3 regions of the Paenibacillus sp. BT-177 genome follow, and region 3 is predicted to be linked to each of the others. Evidence: riboswitches for the same ligand, from Rfam matches in the RefSeq annotation. Region 3 holds a riboswitch; each other region holds the start of a gene.
What was found. Region 3 has a riboswitch for thiamine pyrophosphate ahead of OIU26_RS22830 (ABC transporter substrate-binding protein). Riboswitches for the same ligand answer to the same signal wherever they lie in the genome.
Positions count from the first base shown of each region.

Region 1 (5,857 bases), on a different contig from region 3:
GCCCTTGTTTAGGCCCTAGGCACATTTTCCCCTAAAATGACCATCCTCCTAATACACATTTTGGACACATACGACCATCTTCCTGTTTTATGGCAAAAGCGTTTTACTTTGGATAAATGCGGGTATAATGATTGAAACCTTACCAAGCAACCTATACGGCATTACGACATCAAGTACATATAAATAGTCCTATACAGACGTCCTAAGCAACTCAATCTGAATTTGACAATATGGAATTGGAGGAATGACCCAAATGAATACAATGAACTTAACTGTCCACACCCTGATGCCCTTTCACCACCAATACCAACGTGCCAACGCGGTGAGTATGCAGAAGAAAGAAGATAGCTCGGAGAAGAAGCTCAGCTTTCAGGACATTTTGAATGAAAAAATGGGTAAAAAATAAAGCTCCGTTAATCCGGTGCATATCTCGCTTTACATAAGCTGAAAAGCCGTAGTTTTCTACATCGACTGTAGAGAACCACGGCTTTTTGCTATCTCACGCGTTTCTAAACCTAAACTCATACATTCATGGAAATAAACCTCTGACGAGCTTAACTGTACTATTTGTTGAGGCTTCCCAGTTGATTGACTTTCGTATGGCTACCGATTTATCGCTCGCCATCCCGATACTGCTCTGCCTTCTCACGCATCCCGGCGACGACGGCTTCCTCGGTATTCAGTCCCTTATCTGCCGCATAGGCACGAATGTCCTGTGTGATACGCATACTGCAAAACTTAGGACCGCACATCGAGCAAAAGTGTGCTTCCTTGGCCCCCTCTGCCGGTAGTGTTTCATCATGGTAGGACAAGGCCCGCTCAGGGTCAAGCGAAAGATTGAACTGATCGCGCCAGCGGAATTCAAAACGCGCCTTGGACAAAGCATCGTCCCGCTGCTGTGCACGTGGATGGCCCTTCGCCAGATCGGCAGCATGTGCGGCAATTTTGTAGGTAATAACTCCCTCGCGGACATCATCCTTGTTCGGCAGACCCAAGTGCTCCTTCGGCGTAACATAGCACAGCATGGACGTCCCGAACCAACCGATCATGGCCGCCCCGATAGCTGAGGTAATATGATCATATCCTGGTGCGATATCCGTCGTCAGCGGCCCTAAAGTATAAAAGGGAGCCTCCTTACAAATTTCCATTTGTAAATCCACATTCTCCTTGATTTTGTGCATAGGGACATGTCCCGGCCCTTCAATCATGACCTGGACATCATGCTTCCATGCGATTTGCGTTAGCTCGCCCAACGTCTTCAGCTCTGCAAATTGTGCTTCATCATTCGCATCATAGATACTACCCGGACGCAGACCATCCCCGAGAGAAAAGGCCACATCGTAGGTTTTCATAATTTCACAGATTTCTTCAAAATGCGTATACAAAAAGTTCTCCTGATGGTGCGCAAGGCACCAGGCTGCCATAATCGACCCGCCCCGGGATACAATTCCCGTCATTCTATTCGCCGTCATCGGTATATATCGCAGCAATACACCCGCATGAATTGTAAAATAGTCCACTCCTTGCTCCGCCTGCTCAATCAGTGTGTCTCGATACAGCTCCCACGTCAGCTTCTCTGCTTCGCCGTTCACCTTTTCCAGTGCCTGATATAGCGGCACCGTCCCAATCGGTACGGGTGAATTCCTAATAATCCATTCGCGTGTCGTATGGATATTACGGCCTGTGGACAGGTCCATGACGGTGTCTGAGCCCCAGCGTACAGCCCAGGTCATCTTCTCCACTTCCTCCTCGATGGAGGACGTAACCGCGGAATTTCCAATGTTTGCATTGATCTTCACGTGAAAATGGCGCCCTATGACCATGGGCTCGCTTTCCGGGTGATTGATATTTGAAGGTAAAATGGCTCGTCCAGCCGCCAACTCCTGCCGTACAAACTCGGGCTCCACTCCTTCACGGATCGCCGCAAATTCCATTTCAGGCGTAATGATCCCTTGCCGCGCATAATGCATTTGCGTCACGGTGCGCCCTTGTGAAGCCCGAAGCGGACGGTTGGTCACACCGGGAAATTCCACTGTTTCCCGTTTGGAGCCGGGTTTCAGTCCATTATCCTCCGGCTTGACGGTACGGCCGTCGTAAGCCTCCACATCCCCCCGTTCCAGTGCCCAAGCTCGCCGTAATGGTGGCAAGCCCTGACGAATATCCACCTGATAGGCTTCATCTGTCATCGGACCGCTGGTATCGTACACACGCAGTGGCTCATGATACTCTATTCCCTGCGGCGTATGTGTGGGATGCAGCGCGATTTCACGCTCTGGCACGGCAATGTCCGGCCGAGAACCTTGAATATACACCTTGCGGCTCCCTGGGAAAGAATTAACCCTACTGGCTTGCTCCGCACTTGTCTTCTCTACTGTTGTTGATTTCACTCCTGTTTCTTTTGTTCCTTCGGTTTCCATCGATTTCATGATCCATTCCTCCCGTATCGTTGAAATGACACACCGATCCGGAACCATTCCCAGGGTGGCGCTGATCTATGCAAAAAAGCCGGTTCCCTAGGGAACCGGCTAATCAAACGAGACAGCTATCCAGACAGTGCGCACATGGAATAAAACCCTATGCGTCACCGCAGACAGCAGCTGCGTATACATTTCAATGGCCGATTACTTCCCTACGCTGGTATGATCCAGATCAGGTGCAAAGGGTCCGGAATCTTGCCCGATTCCATCTCAGCCCGCATTACAGGCTCCCCCAGTAACTGTGATACTTTCTATTCACATGAATTGGCGGCTATAACAGACAACCCGCCATCTCTATCAGACTACTTTAAATTTATAGCTTTGGCAACCCTTGTATGATTTCCTTTTGTATTGATTACTGTTACGGGAGCATAAGCCCCATTTCCTTAGCTGCTTCGATCAAAACCGGAGCAAAATCATGCAGCGTCTCGGGTGCAAGTCGACTGACCGGGCCGGATACAGATAAAGCCGCCGCGACCTGTCCCTTTCGGTTCACAATAGGCGCGGCCACAGCCGCAGCCCCTGGCTCACGTTCTTCATAGCTAGTCGCATACCCCTTCTCACGAATGTCCTGCAGCTGGGCTTTATATACCTCAGGATCTACCGAGGGAGGCCATTCTTCACTGCTTAGCAGTACCTCCAGCTCCTGTGGCGGCATAAAGGCCGCCAGCACCTTGCTGGAGGCTCCCACAGCCAGCGGCATACGCGCACCCACAGGCGCAACCCTGCGGATCGCCTGATTGCTCTGCACGGCTTGTATGCGAATACGCATGCTTCCATCCCGCAGGTACAAGCTGACCGTTTCCCCTAAGCGATCACGCAGTCCTTCCATTGCAGGCTGTAACAACACCGCCGGCTCATCGCTTTGGGACAGATGCGTGGACAGCTCCCATATGCGAAAACCAAGCCGATATTTTTCCGTTTCGGCATTCCGAACGACAAATCCCCGATCCTCTAGCGTAGTCAAAAGACGATGAACGGTGCTTTTATGTAGACCAATTTGGGAGGCAATCTCCGTTAGACCAAGATCAGATTCTGCGGTAAAACACAGCAGTATATCAAGTGCACGCTCTACAGCGCGGACGGTTAATTTACGGTCTTCCATCGTGAACCGCTCCTCTTGTATCCATATTCGTTTCACACTATGAAACATGGTTACATAAATTATATAGAATAGTCGCAGCTACTGTAAACCGATGTTTTTGTGACAACCATATTACAGAACAAGAACAAACATCGACAATTCTTTGCATCATTTTTACTTTTCCGGTTCAGACGTTGACTTTGGATAATACCCATCATACGATAATAGGTATCTATACGGACATACCCTACTATTTTCAAGTGGAATTATACCTAAATTTTATGATTCGAAGATCAATTCTATATAAGGAGGCTCTTACATGATTTCCACATCCCAGCGCAACGCTCAGCTACAGACCGCTGTTCAGGAGCCGTCCACCCCACTCTTTAATCCCCGTATGCTGCGGTTCAAGCACGTTGTGATTGCTCTGCTGCTGTCGGTCGTATTTTTTCTGTTGTTTTGTTTTATTGCCTTGCATGCTTACATCGCCTGGGTGCTTACGAATCCCACCGTCGCACCATTATACTCTAATCCGATGCAGGCCAAAGGTATGCCTTATGAGGAAGTCAGCTTCCCAGCCAAGGATGGTAGCCGTATGGTACAAGGCTGGTATATCCCGGCAGATCAATCGCGGAAAACCATAATTTTCAGTCATGGCTATGGAGCCAACCGCGAAGAAAGCTGGATTCCCATGTATGATCTGGCGCATTATGCCCATAGCTTGAACTTTAATGTGGTCATGTTCGATTACGGATTTGCGTCACAAAACAGCAAGGCCGTCGCAACCGGAGGCAAGGCAGAATCCCAACAGCTCCTTGGAGCCATCCAGCTGGCAAAACAACGCGGCTCGTCGGAAATTATTGTATGGGGCTTCTCTATGGGAGCAGGAACCGCTCTTCAGGCGGGTTTGCAAACCAAAGATGTGGACGCGATGATTTTGGACAGCACCTTCCTACTGGAACCGGATACGCTATACCATAACATTCACAATCAAATTAATTTGCCGAGACATCCATCTTTGGAAATACTGGAGTTGCTGTTTCCAGTTTTGAACGGCACCAGTTTGCATCAGATTCCATATCAGGAAGTAAAAAAGGAGGACTATCCGTTTCCAATCATGTTTGTGCATGGTACACAGGATGAAAAGGCTCCTTACCCCATTGCGGAAAAGCTCGCTGCCAATCAGACCAACCCACTTTCCAGTGTATGGATTGTAAAAAACGGGATACATGAGCTTATTTTCAGAGAGCATCCTCGTGAATATTTACGACGGGTATCGACATTTTTAAGCAGTGTACAGGAGCTGGAGGACAAGAAAACCACGGCTGCTGCCCATAAACAAACGACTACGAAGTAAAGAATTATTTTCGAATAAGCATTCATCGCCTTGAAGAAGCCTACCTATGGACACTTAACCCGTGCCGTAGACAGGCTTCTTTTTTTATTTTCCACGATTAATTATTGTTCTGTGCAACAGATATAACCTGATGAAGGAAGTTCATAGACATATTCCCGATGGGACGGCGAATATACTGGGTACATATGCATCCAGGACAGATCTGCTAGATCTGCTGGATAGCCATAGTGGGATACGGGAGGTAAAAACGATGCTGAGTACTTATGGGTCTTTCCTGCCCTTACGTGTGCTGGAGGAAATCCGTCATTGGAAGCAGCAGGAAAGTTGGCATGTGGAAGTGATTAAATCCGCTACTGAAGGGCTAGAACCTGCTTATGTGCGGCTGCTGGATGATTGGCGAACCGTATTTGAACAAACGGAACGCACCGCCATAGAGTTGCTTGAAGAGCAACGGAGCGCGCTTGATCCGGTAGAACAGGCATGGCAACATCAGGAGAAAAAAGCGTCGTCTGCCCCCCAAGCTCATACACACCAGCTGGATAAACCATCAGCACATTCAAGGGGATCAGACGCATCAGCAACTGGAGAGAAACCGTTGTCCGAATCAGGCTTGAATTCACAGCCTGCCTCTCAAGAATTAAATCGTCGACTGGACGATTTGCTGCAAACTGCGAACCGTCAATCACAAGAATATGTACGGCAGCTAGGTTTGCTGACCGAGCACAGTCATGCATTGCGTCAACAGCCAAAATCCGCCGGAGTTGTAATACACGCAGCACATGAAAGCCAATATTTCCTGATTTCGACAACTCCCTTTCAAGAGCCCGGCTCCATCGCACGAGCCGCTGGGTTGTATCATGTAGCGGCAGAGGGTGAGGATTACCCGGAGCAAGCGTTTCGAGAGAGACATGCCAGCATGAGAGGAGAAGGTTCTGGGGC
Region 1 covers NZ_JAOYTP010000009.1:41,199-47,055, forward strand. Annotated here, with positions in the region: gene OIU26_RS21045 (hypothetical protein) at 254-406, shown strand; gene thiC (phosphomethylpyrimidine synthase ThiC) at 612-2,426, opposite strand; TPP riboswitch at 2,610-2,721, opposite strand; gene OIU26_RS21055 (IclR family transcriptional regulator) at 2,839-3,582, opposite strand; gene OIU26_RS21060 (alpha/beta hydrolase) at 3,881-4,918, shown strand; gene OIU26_RS21065 (Fe-Mn family superoxide dismutase) at 5,169-5,857, shown strand, end outside.
Region 1: another riboswitch for thiamine pyrophosphate. It lies ahead of thiC (phosphomethylpyrimidine synthase ThiC); the one in region 3 lies ahead of OIU26_RS22830 (ABC transporter substrate-binding protein).

Region 2 (5,857 bases), on a different contig from region 3:
CTACAATAAAGCTTTGAAAGAAACGATAGCTATATGAAATAAGAACACTCGGCAATGCCGATGAGACAATAAGGAGCCAAAAACAGCTTATGAGTTTATTGACTGTAGAAAATGTATCCCACAACTTTGGGGACCGTGCATTATTTAAAAATGTTTCCTTTCGATTACTTGCGGGGGAACGTGTAGGATTGGTAGGAGCTAATGGTGTTGGTAAATCGACACTCATGAACATTCTGACTGGAAAATTGCTTAAAGATGAAGGCAAAGTGGAATGGACTCCACGTGTACGTTATGGCTATCTGGATCAGCACACCAAGCTGACGCCGGGCAAAACAGTACGTGATGTATTAAAAGACGCTTTTCTTCCTTTGTTGGAACTAGAAAAGGAAATGATGCAAATTACAGACAAAATGGGAGAGGCTTCTCCCGAAGAGTTGGAAGTCTTGCTGGAACAGATGGGAGAAATTCAAGAGCAATTGGATATGGGGGATTTTTACCTCATTGATGTGAAGGTTGAAGAAATGGCGAATGGATTAGGTCTCTCTGCCATCGGACTGGATCGGGATGTAGCAGCACTTAGTGGTGGGCAACGGACAAAGGTGCTTCTTGCTAAGTTGCTGTTGGAAAAGCCAAATGTATTGCTGCTGGATGAGCCTACCAACTATTTGGATGTGGAGCATATTGAATGGCTTACGCGATATTTGAAGGATTATCCCTATGCTTTTATCCTCATCTCACATGATACTGAATTTATGAACCAAGTCGTTAATGTAATCTACCATCTTGAATTTGCTAAGATGACCCGCTATTCAGCTAACTATGAAAAGTTTCTTGAAATGGCGGATCTGAACAAAGCACAGCATATTGATGCATATGAGAAGCAGCAGGAATATATTAAGAAACAGGAAGATTTTATTCAGCGCAATAAAGCGCGCGCATCTACATCAGGCCGTGCAAAAAGCCGTGAAAAGCAGCTTGATCGGATCGAACGTATTGATAAGCCTGAAGAAGCTGCAAAGCCAACCTTTCAGTTCAAAGAAGCTCGTGCGAGCGGGAAAACGGTTTTTGAGGGTATTGATTTTGAAATTGGCTACACTCATGCTCTTTTGCCTAAAATGTCCATGACGATCGAACGTGGCGAAAAGATCGCAATTGTTGGCTGCAATGGTGTTGGTAAGTCTACGTTGCTCAAAACCATTCTTGGGAAAATACCTCCAATCAGCGGAAAAACCTATCAAGGGGATTTCTTGCAGCCTGCTTATTTTGAACAGGAAGTAAAGGCGGAGAAAATTACACCGATTGACGATGTATGGAATGAATTTCCGCATTTGAATCAGCATGAAGTACGAGCGCATTTGGCGCGCTGTGGTTTGAAGAATGAGCATATCACCCGGCCTTTGTCTGCGCTTAGTGGTGGAGAACAGGCTAAAGTCCGCCTTTGTAAACTGTTAATGCGTGAGAGCAACTGGGTACTGTTTGATGAGCCTACCAACCACTTGGATGTCAAAGCAAAGGATGAACTCAAACGCGCTTTGAAGGAATACAAAGGGACCGTATTGCTTGTATCCCACGAACCGGACTTTTACGAGGATTGGGTAACCAAAACGTGGAATGTAGAAGAGTGGTCTAGTAAAGTTAACTGAAATCCAGTTCTGACAGATTTAACACAAGGTGGGGTTTGCAGAATTAGGAAAATATGCTAAGCTATCTTTAGCTGATACAATAAAATAGTCACACTAGGGGAGCCGCCCATGCGGCTGAGACGAAATAAATGGATTTCGGACCCTTTGTACCTGATCTGGGTTATGCCAGCGTAGGGAAGTGAGTACTGTACAAACAAGGTAGTAGCTCTTTACTTTTGTTTGCGCAGGGAACGATATACGTTTACGGATATAATAGTCCGTTTGATTTTGAACGTTTGTCAAGCCACTTCCTTTGGGAAGTGGCTTTTTGCGTTTCGTTCATCTTCATTTGTTCGAGTTTCCGTAGACGGATTTACATATAATCTCCTTTCATTATTGCTGGTACATGTGGCTGGCTCCGTATGATATTACCCAATATGGAGCTAAAACAATATAGATTCAGCTAATACGATTTTTTTTATAACACAAGTTCATATTCTTTAGTCCAAGTGAGGTGAAAATGAGATCGAATTACACGTAATTACGATGGAAAGTGTCTCCTGTGTGAATGTACCCCAAGTGGCTGCCGCTATTTGTGCTTATATTCATTATGTACACGCACGTTCGAAACAGAAGGGTGCCTCTGCTTTGCTTTCTTTGACTCGTAGCATGATCAAGCAGGAAGTTCCTTTGCGGCAAATTGTAGTAAATGACCGCGTGGACGTAGCTTTACTTACCTCGGCAGGAGCTGTCCAGCTTCCAGCTAATGGGTTATCTGTGGTGGATGCGAAAAGTCTACTTTCAGAGGGTACACGCTGTGGAGTGTCTGTACATTCCTTGGAGGAGGTGCAGACCGCCGAGCAGGCTGGAGCAGACTATGTACTATTTGGTCATGTATATGAGACCCATTGTAAAGCCGGTCTTGTACCGCGGGGTATAGCACAGCTTGAACGCATTTGCAGATTGTCGGACATTCCGGTGATAGCGCTGGGAGGCATACAACCCCATCATGTTCCAGAGCTTTATCATGCTGGAGCAAGCGGAATTGCGGTGATGTCTGGTATATGGGAAGCAAAGTCACCCGTTGCAGCAGCGATGGAATATAGGCGAATGGTAGATCTTGTAGTTCACGACCTGTAGCAAGAAAACGAGACGAAGGGAAAGTAGAATGCTTACTGGAGAGGAGACACGGAACATATGTCAAAGACACATACAGAGAAAAAAGCGATAGGACACGCTGAATGCTTGGTCATAGGCGGAGGTGTGATCGGCAGTTCCATTGCTTATCATGTAGCTAAGGAGGGACGTAGTACGATCATGCTGGAACGATGGATCCCTGGTGAGGGAGCATCAGGAGCAGCGGTGGGAATGCTGGCAGCGGAAAGTGAAGAGTTTGCAGACCTTGAGCTGGCACGATTTGCCCGTACAAGTCGAGATGCATTCCCTGACCTTGTCTGTGATTTGGAACGTTTATCGGGTATTTCAGTGGACTTTCGTACAGGAGGATTTGTGACCCCATTTCGTTCGGAAGCAGAGGGCCAAAAACGCTGGAATGCTGCGAATATGCGAGAGGATGATCGTGCCATTTGGTGGGATGCCAAGGAGTTGGACCGACGGATTCCGGGCTTGGCAGATCAAGTAATTGGGGCTATCTACCGATCAAAGGAGACACAAGTGTCTCCTGTCCAGCTTTGCCGTGCTTATGCAGGGGCAGCTGCGGTGCTGGGAGCAACAATATGGTCTGGAACTCAAGCTGAGGAACTGGTCATACAGGATGGTCGAGTTTGCGGTGTGCGAACGGATAGTGGATTTTTTTCCTGTGATCAGGTCGTGATTGCCGCAGGCTTGGACAGCTTGAAATTGCTAGAACAAATTGGGTTTGATTATCCACTATACCCGGTCAAGGGCGAAGCGGTAGCAGTCTCCTTGAAGGATCATCCTTTGGATTATACCATTTATGCTGACGATATTTACCTCGTGCCTAAACAGAATAACGAGCTTTGGATTGGTGCCACGAGTCTTCCGCATCAATATGACAAAGAGGTGACCGTAGGAGGCTTAAAGGGGTTGTTAGCACGTGCATCTGCCTGGTTGCCGCGTGTACAGGAAGCTTCTTTTGTACGTGCATGGGCGGGCTTGCGTCCGCAGGCAACTGCGGAGCGTCCTTTCATTGGTCCTGTTCCTGGGGTAGAGGGCGTCTATGCTGCAGTCGGGCATTATCGCAACGGTGTCCTGCTTAGTGATGCGACTGGGCGAGCGATGGCAGCTATGCTTAAAGGGGCTGGTGCAGCTGGACTTGGAATAAGTAAATTTTCTTCTGAACTTTTCAAGGAGGAAAGCTTATGAAGCTGACCATTAACGGACAGAGCATGACCATTTCCAATCGAATCACTCGTGTGGATCAATTGCTGCATGAACTTGATTTAAAGGTGAAAACCGTAGTGGTAGAGCTGAATCGGCATATATTGACCCGTGAAGATCATCATGAAACGGTACTTAAGGATGGAGATTGCCTAGAAATCGTACATTTTGTAGGAGGCGGTTGATCATGTTAACCATTGGAAAAGCATCTTTTACCTCAAGGCTGTTGCTAGGAACAGGGAAATTTTCGGATCTGGATATCCAATCCCAAGCCGTAGAGGCTGCTGAGACGGAAATATTAACGTTCGCTGTGCGCAGACTGAATTTGGAGGAACGGGATAAGCAGCATTTTCTCGATACACTGGATTTGAGCCGGTATACACTTCTTCCCAACACAGCGGGGGCAACAACAGCAGAGGAGGCAATCCGTATTGCCAAGTTGGCAAAAGCCTCCGGCTTGTGCGATATGATTAAGGTAGAAGTCATTGGGGATAGCAAGACGCTGTTGCCTGATCCTTTTGAAACATTGAAAGCTAGTGAAAAGTTGCTAGAGGAAGGCTTTGTCGTGCTACCCTACATATCGGATGATGTGATACTAGCGAAGAGGTTGCAAGAGCTTGGAGTACATGCCGTAATGCCTGGAGCGTCGCCGATTGGTACAGGACATGGTTTGCTCAATCCGTTTTCGTTAGAGTTGATTATCGAGCAAGCGGAAGTTCCGGTCATTGTCGATGCTGGTATTCGCTCACCTGGTGACGCAGCAATGGCAATGCAGTTGGGAGCAGATGGTGTTCTGCTGAATACAGCTGTCTCAGGAGCGAAGGATCCTGTGAAAATGGCTGAGGCCATGAAGCTGGCTGTACGTGCAGGTAGATATGGATTTGAGGCGGGGATGATTCCTGTAAAACGTTATGCTTCAGCAAGCAGTCCGATAGAAGGCATGGTTCAGGGATGAGGATTACTAAAAAATCTGCTGCTGAACCACCACAAAGTGACCGTTATTCCAGACAGGAAAGGTTTGCACCCTTTGGGCCTGCAGGCCAACGCCGGCTTGCTTCCTCTCACGTACTAATCATAGGTGTTGGAGCGCTGGGCACAGGTATTGCAGAAACGTTAGTTCGTGGAGGCGTAGGTACGGTAAGCCTGGTAGACCGGGATTATGTGGAATGGAGCAATTTGCAGCGCCAGCAGCTTTTTCAGGAAAGTGATGCTGTGCAAAGGTGTCCCAAAGCAGTAGCTGCCCAGCGAAGATTAAAGGATATTAATTCGGAAACAATTGTACATGCACATGTCTTGGATGTTGGGATAGAAGAGCTGGAAGAGTTGATCCAGGGGGTAGATCTCATGATGGATGCAACCGATAATTTCGATACCCGGCTTCTTATGAACGACATGGCACTCAAGCATCGCATTCCTTGGATTTATGGAGGATGTGTGGGTAGCTACGGTGTAACTTACACTATTTTACCGGGTCAGACACCTTGTCTACACTGTCTGATGGGAACTGTACCGCTTGGAGGGGAGACCTGTGATACGGCCGGGATTATTCCGCAGGCAGTACAAATGGTCACCGCTAACCAGACTACGGAAGCTTTCAAGCTTCTTGGTGGATATCCCGAGAACTTGAGAGGAAAGTTGCTTTCGTTTGATTTGTGGAAAAATGAGTATGTAGCAATAGCAGTGGATCGTCTTAAAAAAGCGAGTTGTCCTTCTTGCGGTAGCCAACCGACGTATCCCTATTTATCAGCCTCTTATCGGCAGAAAACAGATGTTTTGTGCGGTAGGGATACCGTTCAAATAAGACCTGCCAACCGGACACATCTGAATCTCGCAGAGATAGCAAATAGATTTACAGCATTGGGTGAGGGGAACGT
Region 2 covers NZ_JAOYTP010000001.1:29,690-35,546, reverse strand. Annotated here, with positions in the region: gene OIU26_RS00115 (ABC-F family ATP-binding cassette domain-containing protein) at 90-1,643, shown strand; TPP riboswitch at 1,729-1,837, shown strand; gene OIU26_RS00110 (thiamine phosphate synthase) at 2,169-2,762, shown strand; gene thiO (glycine oxidase ThiO) at 2,820-3,968, shown strand; gene thiS (sulfur carrier protein ThiS) at 3,965-4,168, shown strand; gene OIU26_RS00095 (thiazole synthase) at 4,171-4,938, shown strand; gene OIU26_RS00090 (ThiF family adenylyltransferase) at 4,935-5,857, shown strand, end outside.
Region 2: another riboswitch for thiamine pyrophosphate. It lies ahead of OIU26_RS00110 (thiamine phosphate synthase); the one in region 3 lies ahead of OIU26_RS22830 (ABC transporter substrate-binding protein).

Region 3 (5,857 bases):
GCAGTTCTCCGGCTTGTCGCTGTTCATCAGCGACGGGTGGTGATGTCAAGTCAGTCGGATGCAGACTCATATGTGCCACGTCCTTTCATTGATGCTTTAATGCAATATGTGGATGTTATTCTTGATCAGGTTTCCAGCGAACCAACCATTTCTCCAGTAGTAAAATAACGACAAACATCAGCAAGCTGAGTGCAACAATAATACCGATAGCGGCAAAAATGAGATCCGTACGATAGGCAGACTTTTGCAGCAACATATAATATCCAATTCCTTCACTGGCCCCAATCCATTCGGCAATGATCGCGCCCATCACACTATAGGTAGCAGCGATTTTAACGCCAGAGAAGACTTGTGGCAGGGAGTGTGGTAGCTCTAGCTTTAGAAAAATAGTCCTGCGGCTTGCACCTGACATTCGCATGTAATTCATCATCATACGGTCTGTCCGTGTCAGCCCGTCCATGGCCGCTACAGCCACGGGAAAAAAGCATACTAATGTAATGACCATAAGCTTGGGCAGCACGCCAAAACCGAACCATACCATGAGCAACGGACCGAGGGCGATAATCGGAATGTTTTGGCTAAGGATCAAGAGCGGGTATAGAGCAGATTTGAGAAAAGGAATCGTATGAAGAACGATGGCGATCAGCAGTCCCGTTGCTGTCCCTATAGCAAATCCCGCAAGCGTCAGGCGAACCGTAGCCCATGTATGGGTGCCAAGCAACGCCGATTGCGCCATGCCCTCTTGTACGATTAGGGATGGAGCTGGCAGGAGCCAGGATTCAATATGTAAATAGTAAACCGCTCCCTGCCATGCCGCTAAAAAGAAGAGGACCGCCACAAGGGGCGGCCATACGCTTTTCCACCAGGATGCGTTCTTGCCTTTCACATTCATGGGCGATACTTCTCGGTCAGCTTGTTCATGCTGATGCCCTGTGGGTTATGTGCGATTTTGATCTGTGAAATGACGCTGGGACTTCCAGCTTCCGTCAAAGCCTCATGCATGTCTTTGACGACTTTCAGCAATTCGTCCAATTCGCCCTCCATTGTGGTATCCAATGGATTCACCTGATGCTTGACGCCGGAACGCTGGATGACCTCAATCGCCTTGTCTACATATGGATAAGAGTCTTCGTTATTAGGAGTTTTAGGGATGACTTGAATACTGAGCAATGTGTTAGCCATGCGAATTTCACCTGTCCTTTTTTGTTTAAGTTATTAGGAAAATAAATTGGTTTAAGGCGGGGAGACCGCTTCACGGTTCATTTGATCTTACGATCGCTGTTGCCGCGGGATTCTTTGAATTAAATTTTAAAGGTAAGAATCCCCCTGAGCATATGCTTCCGAAGCTAGCTTTCCTAAAGAAAGCTTTCAGGCGAACGCTTCGCTTCTCAAGATTCAAATGAATCGCTACGCTGCCAACCGCCTTATAAGCACCTTATTTTTAAAGCAGGGTTGTGTGGCATTTTTACACACATGCACACCTGCTTTTACGCTTAGATACTATGAGACTAAAGAATAAACCAAGTGGAGCGAGAACGAAGCGGACGGAATGGTGCTGTACAAGCGAAGCGGTCGCTTTTGTCCCCGGATTTCTACCCTGCTGATGCTTTAATCCGGAAATCCGGGGGCGGTGGCGATGGAAAGCATCATCCGTCCGCGTAGTGGCACAAAGGCTACTTCAAGCTCTATTTACAAGATCAACGCTTGGGCAAGAAGTCGTTTGTGAAGGCCTTATCGACTTCCAAAGGTTTGCTGAGCAGCTTGCGTTCATACATCCAGTCCGAGTAGTTTTTCCATACCTCCGCTTTTTGTACGCCCCATTGCGCGGCATCGTCCTGATAACGCGGGCTTAGCCATTTTTGACTAGCGAGTACCAGTTTTTTGTCCAGCTCTGGCACAGCTTTACTTAAGATATCTGCCGCTTCTTCTGGATGGGCGATAGTGTATTCATAGCCTTGCGCGGTAGCGTCCATGAACGCCTTAACCAGCTCAGGATCATTTTTTATCGTCTGTTCATTGCTCACAATTACAGGTGTATAGTAATCGAGGTTTTTGGAATAATCTTTTACATATAGCATATCCAATGGCTCACCTCGAAGCTTGGCCTCAATCCCGGTCCATGCGTAGAAAATCCAGGCAAAGTCAATATCCCGCTTCACAGCTGTAAAATAGTCTGCATTGCCCATATTGACGATCTTCACTTTGCTCACATCACCTTGGTCTGAATCCATGATGGATTTCATGACCGCTTCTTCTACAGGTGAACCCCAGCCGCCGTAGCTTTTACCCTCGAAGTCTTTCGGGCTTTTAATTCCGCGGTCTACCGGGGCTGCGAAGCCAGAGGTGTTATGCTGAATCACCGCAGCGATGGATACGAGCGGCACGCCTTGGATGCGAGCCTGAGTGACGCCTTCTTGATAGCTGATACCAAAAGGTGCAGCATTCGAAGCAACCATTTGGTCGGTCCCGCCTGAGCCTGGTTGAACAATTTGAACATTCAAGCCTGCTTTTTCGTAAAATCCTTTGTCCTTGGCGACATAGAGTCCTGTGTGATTCGTATTGGGTGTCCAGTCGAGCACGACTTTAACATCTTTGAGCCCCTTTGCCGAGGTAGACGTTGAAGTGTCGGCAGCAGGAGCCTCCTTTTGAGATGTAGGGGGATTGCCGCCGCAAGCGGTCAGAGTCAGAGCCATGAGCCACAGACTGATTAGACCCAGGCTTAACATTTTCATGCGCTTCATCGTTGTGTTCTCTCCTTTTTAATTACCCGTTGTCCGTCCAATCAGACAGCTTATGTTCCCCATTTTCACAAAAATAACATCTGCCGGAATGCAATCTTTCCAACAACTTCATCTTCAACAAAAAAAGCGTCCCGGGATTCCGGGACGCTTGCGCTTGTATATACCAAAGTAAGGGATGTCCTGTTTTAATAAAAGGCACATCTTGCTTAAGCATTCCTACGCTGGCATTACCCAGATCAGGTTGTAAGGGTCAGTGTCTTGGGACACACTCTCAGCCGGCCGATTCCAGCACCCCTGGCATTGTATGGTTTAATGGGTTCGTTTATTCGGGTTTACTACGACGATTATATGCCTTGAAGGCGGGTCTGTCCAGCCTTAAGGAAGCGCTCACGGTTCATTTGCCGAACGACAGGGTACACTTTTACTGTGAGCTTTGATCTGAAAATGAACATGAATCATTCAGATCTGTTCTGGTCATGTTATTTTCAGAACAGCTACACTGTATGTTTAGGAGAGCTGGTGCCAAGTGGCATAGACTCTATAGAATTCTAATTCGTAAAAAGGAGTTGTTGTACTGTGGGTAAAACGGAGACATTGGATCGCAGTCAGCTGGAACAAGCTATTGTGAAGGCTTTGGATAACAACAAATTTTGCTCGTTAGGTACGGTAGAGGGCGGAAAACCGAAAGTACGCTATATGGCCCTTTTTAACGTTGGAATGAACATTCATCTGGCGACGGATCGCAAAACACATAAAGTGGAAGAGCTAAAGGAGAATCCGAATGCTTATCTGCTGCTGGGTTATGAAGTGGGTGGCACGAAGGAAGTCTTGGAAGTGGAGGCTACCGTCCAGGTTACAGCTGATGAGGGGTTGCGCAAGCAAGTGTGGAATGATTCTCTGAAAAAGTGGTTTTCCGGACCTGATGATCCCGATTATGTCATTTTAGACGTCAATCCGACTCGTATTGAGTACGTCGGTCAACAAACAGAGCGCCAGGTGTGGACGAAATAGAAACAATATAAACGGACAAGCCAGTAAATTTCCAACCTTTTCAGGAGATTTACTGGCTTTTTTATGCGAAAAATAATTATTTTTTCATAAATATTTTAAGCAAATGACTACTCTTTTGTCTGGCGTTGGATTAAAATAGGAATGGTGGGTTCAAAGCTTACATATATGTGCAAAAGTATGTATATGAGGCATACACCTTAATAAGGAGGGGTATATTTTGTTATTTCGTAAAAATTGGTTTAAAGGGTTTACAGCAGCAGTTGTAGCTTGTAGCCTACTGGTGTTTTCAGCCGCTCCATCTTGGGCAGCTAGCGACTCTCGCGATAGCGCTACGGTGAATTTGCGGATCATGGAGACAACGGATATTCATGGGGCACTGATGAATTATGACTACTATTCGGACAAAGAAACCAACGAATATGGCTTGGTTAGTACAGCTAGTTTGATCCAGAAGGCACGTAGTGAAACAAGAAACAGTATGTTGTTCGATAATGGTGATTTGCTGCAAGGCAATCCATTAGGCGATTATATGGCTCGCAATAAAACCTTTGAGAAAGAAGGCGGTGTTCATCCGGTCTACAAGATGATGAATTTAATGGGCTATGATGCAGCTACAGTGGGCAACCATGAATTCAACTACGGTCTCGACTTTCTGGACAAATCGCTCAAGGGAGCTGATTTTCCTTATGTAAATGCGAACGTTTATGTTGATAAAGGGGGGCAAGCTACTAAAAATTATTTCACCCCTTATCAGATTCTTGATAAAACAGTAATGGATGAGAAGGGCGAAGAGCATACACTCAGAGTGGGTGTCATCGGTCTGGTAACACCTCAAATTATGCAGTGGGATGAAGCCAATTTGAAGGATAAGGTCGTTACAAAGGATATTGTGGAAACAGCCAAAAAGTTTATTCCACAAATGAAAACAGAAGGGGCTGACATTATTGTCGTACTTGCACATACAGGCTATGAAGATGTGCCGCAAACGCCAATGATGGAAAATGCCGTTAAATATTTGAGCAAGGTAGACGGAATTAACGCGATTCTGTTTGGGCATGCTCACAAATCTTTCCCAAGCTCAGATTTTAAAGATATGAGCGGATTAGATTTGGACAAAGGAACTATTAATGGTGTACCGGCTGTAGAAGCTTCTTCTTGGGGCAAGGATCTAGGCATTATTGATCTGAGCCTGGAAAAGAAAAACCGTGAGTGGAACGTCATCGACTCTCAGTCTCAAGTGCGTCCGGTTGTAAGTACCACCAATCAGGCTGCGCAGTTTATTCCTGAATTTAAACTAGTTGATGCGATTAAAGAAGAGCATCAAGGAACGTTAGATTATATTCGTCAACCTGTCGGAACAACGACTGCACCGATTACCAGCTATTTTGCATTAGTGCAGGATGATCCATCCATTCAAATTGTGACAAATGCACAGAAATGGTATGTTCAAAACCATCTCAAAGGAACAGAATACGAAAAGCTTCCCGTGTTGTCGGCAGGCGCTCCGTTCAAAGCCGGTGGTCGTAACGGTGCCGAGTATTATACCAACATTCCTGAAGGTACAATAGCGATTAAAAACGTGTCCGATCTGTACGTGTACCCGAACACGGTTCATGCCGTAGAAGTTACTGGTGCTGAAATTCAGGAGTGGCTGGAATGGTCTGCGGGTCAGTTCAACCGCATTGATCCTAGCAAAACAGAGGAACAATCGCTGATCAACAAAGATTTCCCAACCTACAATTTTGATGTGATTGACGGTGTGAATTACCAGATTGATGTAACTCAGCCTGCACGATATGATGCCAAGGGAACTATTATTGATTCTTCAGCCCATCGTATTAAGGATCTGCAATACAATGGGAAGGCTATTGATCCTGCACAGAAATTTATCGTTGCGACCAATAACTATCGTGCTTCCTCCTCCAAACTGGCCAACCCAGATGGCAAACGTATTGTGATGGCAGCACCAGATGAAAGTCGCCAAGTCGTTGTTGATTATATCCGTACGAACGGAACGATTAACCCGTCAGCGGACGGCAACTGGTCTATTGCTCCTTTTGGTCAGGCCAAGGTTACCTTTGAGTCCTCTCCTGATGCCAAAGATG
Region 3 covers NZ_JAOYTP010000011.1:61,153-67,009, forward strand. Annotated here, with positions in the region: gene OIU26_RS22810 (ABC transporter ATP-binding protein) at 1-70, opposite strand, end outside; gene OIU26_RS22815 (ABC transporter permease) at 116-892, opposite strand; gene OIU26_RS22820 (MTH1187 family thiamine-binding protein) at 889-1,182, opposite strand; gene OIU26_RS22825 (hypothetical protein) at 1,525-1,662, shown strand; gene OIU26_RS22830 (ABC transporter substrate-binding protein) at 1,698-2,741, opposite strand; TPP riboswitch at 2,938-3,047, opposite strand; gene OIU26_RS22835 (pyridoxamine 5'-phosphate oxidase family protein) at 3,318-3,752, shown strand; gene OIU26_RS22840 (bifunctional 2',3'-cyclic-nucleotide 2'-phosphodiesterase/3'-nucleotidase) at 3,970-5,857, shown strand, end outside.